Regions from separate parts of the Faecalimicrobium sp. JNUCC 81 genome, predicted to be linked through region 3. Evidence: riboswitches for the same ligand, from Rfam matches in the RefSeq annotation. Region 3 holds a riboswitch; each other region holds the start of a gene.
The links. Region 3 has a riboswitch for cyclic di-GMP ahead of JNUCC81_RS18040 (EAL domain-containing protein). Riboswitches for the same ligand answer to the same signal wherever they lie in the genome.
Positions count from the first base shown of each region.

Region 1: linked by a shared signal. The riboswitch ahead of flgB (flagellar basal body rod protein FlgB) and the one ahead of JNUCC81_RS18040 (EAL domain-containing protein) in region 3 are both predicted to bind cyclic di-GMP.
Region 2: linked by a shared signal. The riboswitch ahead of JNUCC81_RS05960 (methyl-accepting chemotaxis protein) and the one ahead of JNUCC81_RS18040 (EAL domain-containing protein) in region 3 are both predicted to bind cyclic di-GMP.

Region 1 is NZ_CM132203.1:2,766,155-2,768,362, reverse strand. It holds gene flgL (flagellar hook-associated protein FlgL) at 1-114, shown strand, start outside; cyclic di-GMP riboswitch class I at 313-396, shown strand; gene flgB (flagellar basal body rod protein FlgB) at 886-1,212, shown strand; gene flgC (flagellar basal body rod protein FlgC) at 1,217-1,621, shown strand; gene fliE (flagellar hook-basal body complex protein FliE) at 1,642-1,944, shown strand; gene fliF (flagellar basal-body MS-ring/collar protein FliF) at 1,967-2,208, shown strand, end outside.
Region 2 is NZ_CM132203.1:1,186,307-1,188,514, forward strand. It holds gene brnQ (branched-chain amino acid transport system II carrier protein) at 1-236, opposite strand, end outside; T-box leader at 345-606, opposite strand; cyclic di-GMP riboswitch class I at 865-941, shown strand; gene JNUCC81_RS05960 (methyl-accepting chemotaxis protein) at 1,161-2,208, shown strand, end outside.
Region 3 is NZ_CM132203.1:3,690,287-3,692,494, forward strand. It holds gene JNUCC81_RS18035 (metallophosphoesterase family protein) at 1-106, opposite strand, end outside; gene JNUCC81_RS18040 (EAL domain-containing protein) at 358-1,146, opposite strand; cyclic di-GMP riboswitch class II at 1,193-1,276, opposite strand; gene JNUCC81_RS18045 (TatD family hydrolase) at 1,399-2,172, opposite strand; gene metG (methionine--tRNA ligase) at 2,191-2,208, opposite strand, start outside.

The sequences.
Region 1 (2,208 bases), 920 kb from region 3:
GTTGCTAAAGAAATGATGAACTTATCTAAGTTAAACTTATTAACTCAAGCTTCTCAAGCTATGATGGCTCAAGCTAAATCTCAGCCAGAAGGTGTAATGCAATTATTAAGATAATTGTAGTTACAATTTAACAAAAATAGACATAATTCCAAATTATGTCTATTTTTGATTTAATTATAAATAAATGAAAAATATTTTTATATTCTAGTGTATATATGTACATATTTTCCCATATATATGTACATATATATGGGAAAATATGTTATAATATAAGCATAGATGTTAGAATATGTATAAAAAGAACTAAAAATAAAATTTAATAGGCAAACCTAGGGAAATCTAGGGACGCAAAACTATAGGGGCTAACGTTTTTAACTATGCCAGCCAGCTGCCGAAGAGTTAATAGACTTTTTGTTATCATTTTGATATGAAAAAATACTCTGCTGCAGAGTATTTTTTTTATATTAAAACTACTAATTATAATTGCTATAACAAATTTAAAAATAATAAATTTATACAAACACGGAGAAATAATTAGAAACTGATATATTTTGTCGGAAAAAATACAAATATGATAAAAAATATAAATATATTAGGAAAAAGTATGAAAAATATTGACAAAAAATGAAAAAATTGATAAAAATTGATAAAATTTGTAAATTTTTGTTAGAATCCATACAATTATCTCGAAAAAAGAGTTATAATATATATTAGATATGATTTAGGAAGAATAATCCAAACATAAGTATATAAAAGTGTAGTGTAAAAGTATTTTTAATTTTGTTCTAGTTTTGTGGATTGTATTACACACGAATTATAATACCATGAAATAATATAGACTACTCTTTCTGAGTAGTTTTTTTAGATTAAAAAATAGGAGGAGTTATGAGTATATACAATTTATTAAAAGTTGGTTTAGATGCAACAGACTTAAGAAATAAAGTTATTTCAAATAATGTGGCAAATATAAATACGCCAAATTATAAAAGAAAGTATGTGAGTTTTGAAGACAGTCTAAAAGGCAAAATGGATGATAAGGCTAAAATAGAGGTTAAGGCAGATGATACTTCAATAGTTAGATTAGATGGTAATAATGTTGATTTAGAAAGTGAAAAGGTAAATCAGGCAGCGACAACTCTTCAATATAATGCCCTAGTTAATATAACTAATATTAAGTTAGCAATGATCAAGAGTGTAATATCAGGGAGGTAATTAAATGAATATTTTTAGTGGGATGAGAATAAGTGCAAGTGGACTTTCAGCAGAAAGAATGAGAATTGACACTATATCATCAAATGTAGCAAATCTAAAGACGACAAGAACTGAAAATGGGGGAGCTTATAGACGAAAAGTAGCAGTATTTCAAGAAAACTTTGATGAGAAATTAGGGATGTTAGGTGTAAAAACGGTAGCAATAGAAGAAGATAAATCTCCATTAAGAAAACTATATAAACCAGATCATCCGGATGCAGATGCTCAAGGATATGTTGAATATCCAAATGTTGATATTCTTACAGAACGAGCAGATGTATTATCAGCAATTAGAAGTTATGAATCTAATGTTGAGACTTTGAATGCTCAAAAGAATATAATTTCAAAGGCATTAGAAATAGGAAGATAAATATAAATTTGGAGGAAGTTATGCAATCAATTACAAGTATAGGGGCAAATTCTAATATATTTGCAAAAGGAATAAAAAATGAAGTAGTAAACACTCAAGAAAAAAATGATTTTTCCCAAATCATAAAAGATGCTATACACAAAGTCAATGATTATCAAGTAAATGCCAATAGTTCTATAGAAGGTCTAGTGAAGGGTGAAGGATCAAGTATGCATAACGTAATGTTAACAATGCAAGAGTCACAAATTTCAATGCAACTAATGCTAGAAATTAGAAATAAACTATATGAGGCTTATCAAGAAGTAAATAGGGTGCAATTGTAGCCTATTGACAAGGAGTATGCAGATGAATTTAAAAGAAATTATACAAAAAATAAAGGATTTTATAAGCACTAAAAAACAACAGTTTCTAGAACTAAAAAAAGAGAAAAAAATAGCAATTATAGTTGCAGTGGTAGCGGGTATATTAGCAGTAGTATTTGGAACAGGTTATTTAAAAGAGAATAAGTATAAAGTACTTTTCTCAGGATTAGATTCTAATGATGCAGCATCTATAACAAAAGAGCTTGAAAGTAAAAAAGTTGATAC
Region 2 (2,208 bases), 1.3 Mb from region 3:
AAACTATTATTAACTTTCTTAGCTAAGTTAGTTAATCCACCTGACTTAGCAACAGCAATTACACCTAATATCGGAAATCCAACTGCTGTTATAAAAAATGATGCCATTGCTATCCATGTATTATCTCCTGCTGATTGCCCAAGAAATGGTGGAAATATTAAGTTTCCTGCTCCAAAGAATAAAGAAAAAAGCATTAAGCCTGTAAGTAATAAATCTTTTTTTGATAAATCGTTCATTTTTATATCCTCCTGTTTTAATTATATTTTTCAGTACTTCATTATTTCACCTTCAATGTCCATTAAAATTCCCCCTTTCAAAAACAAAAAAACCGCCCCTTGTAAAATACAAGGGACGGATTATCCGCGTTACCACCCTAGTTCCAAAAATTAAGGTTATAAAAAATAAACCTATTTTTGGCTCTCAGTTACGTATCTATCAATACGCTTACCTTTTAACGGTGGAAGATACCGGCAATACTTACTGAAAATACGTTCAGCATTGCTTCTCAGAGATGATTTTTCAGTATAATTTGAACATTGGTTTTCAGCAAACACCAACTCTCTGTGGAACAAAAGAATACTTACTTTTTCTCTTCATAGAATTTGTTTTTAAAAAATTTATTAATCTAATAATATAGACTATTTTTACTTATGTCAACATAAAAAATTAAATTTTTTATATTTTTATATTTTTTCAAATAATCAATTAATTTCTAAAGTACATAAAAAATATATTAATTAAGTAAATAAAATTACAATTTTTTGCGATCATATTAAGAAAATAATATAAATATATATAATACCTTAAATATTTACAAAAATTACCATTCATGTTAATATAAAATGTAAAATTAAATATAAAATAAAATTAAATTAGCAAACCCGAAGTGATTCGGCGACGCAAAGCTATAGGGACTTTTTTTAAGTCAGCCAGTTGCATAAATTTTGTATCTTATTTGTATTTTAGAAGAAGAGTATTAACTGGTTTATGTTGATGCTCTTTTATTTTTGTATTATGTAAGTGGGTTTTAATAACTATAATATTTTAATGTGTGAGGAGTGATTAAATAATAAAATAACTAAGCCTTAAATAGTTAATTATGTTAGTAGTGCTGATAAATTAACAGATAAAGCAAAATAATAAAGGGGAAAAAATGAAAAATGAATTTTAAATTAAGAGAAAAAAGTAAAGAAAAAAACAAAAGTATAAAAACTCAACTTGCTTTAACAATTGTGTGTTTTGCAGTTATTTGCTGTATATGTTTAGGAGCTATTACAAGTTTTTTAAATTATAAGACTTCTAACAGCATTTTATCTAAAACAGCAGTAGAGACTACTAAACAAGCTGCTGAAACTGTTTCTCAAAAAATTACAAATCTTAAAAATGCAGCAATTCAAACAGGTATTATAAAAGAACTCTCAGATCCTAAGGTGAACTTAGAAGAAAAACAAAGTATTATAACTAGACAGGAAAAGCTATATGGATTATCATTAGGTCAAATTTTAGATGCAAATGGTAAGGATCTTTTTAGTGGAAAAGATTATTCTGGAAGAGATTATTTTAAAATATCTATGGAAGGAAAAGCTTATATGAGTAGTCCTGTTGTAAGTCAAGTGACAGGAAATCTTACACTTGTAGTTTCAGCACCTATTTGGGAAAATGGAGTACAAGGTAGTAAAATAGTAGGGGTTGTAACTTTTGACCCAGACAAAGACTTCTTAAATGAAATTGTTAATAACATAAAAATAAGTAAAAATAGTTATGCTTATCTTCTTAACCATGAAGGAACAACAATTGCTCATAGAGATACTAGTCTTATCGGTGAAGAAAATACTATAAAAGAATCAGCAACAAATAAGGATTTATTACCTTTTGCAGAAGCTGATAAAAAGCTTATTTCAGGAAAAACAGGATACACTGATGTAGATTTAAGAGGAGATGATTGGATTTTAGGATATGCTCCAGTAAAAGATAGTGATAATTGGGGTGTAGGTGTAATGATAAATAAAAATGATTTCCTTGGCCAAATGTATACTTCAATAATGATTACAGTTATATTATCTATAATATTTACAATTATAGCATTTATTGTAGCAATAAAGTTCTCTAATAAAATAGGAAATCCATTAAAGGAATGTAGTGAAAGATTGAAAAAATTGGCTGAAGGTGATTTAAATTCAGAGATACCAGTTATAGATGAGGATAATG
Region 3 (2,208 bases):
GATTTAAAATATAATCTATATCATATTTTTCTTCTATATATTTTAAGAATTTTCTTAGTGAATGAATATTAGAATGAATATCAGAAATAATGCATATTTGACCCATATAATATAGTTCCTCCTTTTCTGATTAAAAATACCTTATCATTATATAAGAATAATATTTTTATATATTTTTACAATATATAGTGTGTAAATGGTTATTTCTTAGACCTAAATGGTTATTTGAAAAATTTTAAAATTATTTTTAAATTATAGATATTTAAATATACTTACCTTTTATACCATAAAAAATAGCACTTATTTAGTAAATAAGCGCTATTTCTTATTAGAATAATTATCTAAATTTTTTATGTATTACATCATTATCATTTCTGTATATTTTTTAAATGATACTGGACGTGAGTAAAGATATCCCTGACCATAATCTATTCCAAGATTCATAGCTATATTATGATCATCTTGTGTTTCTATTCCTTCTATAACTACTTTACATCCTAAGCTTTTTCCCATATCAACAATTCCTCTTAAGACTTTAAGCTTTTTTTCTTTATTATCATTAGGCTTTGGTAAAAACTCTCTAGGTATTTTTATTTCAACAAAATTAATATTACATAATCTATAATAAGAAGAATATCCTGTTCCAAAATCGTCTATTGATATCTTATAACCTTTTTCATCTAATTTATTTATTGTTTCTATAATTCCTTCATATTCATTTATAGGGTCTGTTTCTAGTATTTCAAGTATTATTTGTTCTGGGTTAATTGAATATTTCTTTGTTATTCCTAATATGTCCTCATATATAGAAGGACTCTTTAATGTATTTATAGATATATTTATAGAATATGTGTTATAAATACAGTTACTTTTTATTATATCCTTACACATTTTTTCAAATACATGTATATCAAACTCATATTCTTTATCTAAATCTCTTATTATTTCTATAAATTCTAGTGGAGGTACTAACCCAAACTTGGGATTATACCATCTACTTAAAATCTCCCATGATATTATATTTCTATTTATTATATCGACTTTAGGCTGATATACTATGCTAAATCCAGGCTTATCATTAGATAAGATATCTTCTCTTATTGCCCAATATTTTTCTTCAAATTTATTTATATTCAAAGGCCCCATATTCCCTCCCATTATTTTATATAAAAAAAGACTAAAAACATCAGTAGATATTTTTAGCCGGTTGTACCAATAACTCCACATATTCTAGGTACCCATATACAGAATATGCTTCAAAGTATCTAACTATATATTAAACCCTATATGGTATATATGTCTATTCATTTATATGCATTTCTGTTTTTTTATAAAAATATGTTTCATATATAAAAAAAGCACATAAAATCTAGTTAGATTTTATGTGCTTTTTATAATTTATTTATTTATACCAAAGAATTTCTTAGCATTTTCTTTTGTAGCTTCACATACTTCTTCATAAGATATACCTTTTTCTTGTGCTATCTTATCTGCAACAAATTGAACTAATGATGGGTCATTTCTTTTGCCCCTATGCGGCTCTGGTGCCATATAGGGAGAGTCTGTTTCTATTAATAAATACTCTAGAGGTATTTCTCTTACTACCTCCCTAGTTTTTTTATTATTTTTGAAAGTTACAGTTCCTGGTATAGAAATATAACAACCCATTTTTATATATTCCTTAGCTAATTCTACATTTCCACTATAACAGTGTAGCACACATCCTATTTCAGGATTTTTAGTATTTTTGATTATTTCAAAAGTATCTCCATGTGCATCTCTATCATGTATTATTATAGGTAATTTTAATTCATTAGCTAACTCTATTTGCTTTTTAAACCACTCTTTTTGTACTTCTCTAGGAGAGTTATCGTAATAATAATCAAGCCCTATTTCTCCTATTGCTACTACTTTATCATTTTCAGTAGCTAATTTTCTTAAAGTTTCTATTGCAGTATCATCAAGTTCACCAACATCATGTGGGTGAACTCCTACAGCTGCATATATAAAATCATATTTCTTTGAAAGTTCAATAGCGCTTATTGATGTTTCTATATCTGCCCCCGGATTTACTACTAAATCAACATTTTTCTCTCTTAAAGACTTTATTAGCTCTTCTCTATCTTCATCAAATCTTTCATCATTTAAATGTGCATGTGAGTCAAATAACATATTTTTTCTCCTAACTAATTAACGAACTTCGCATCC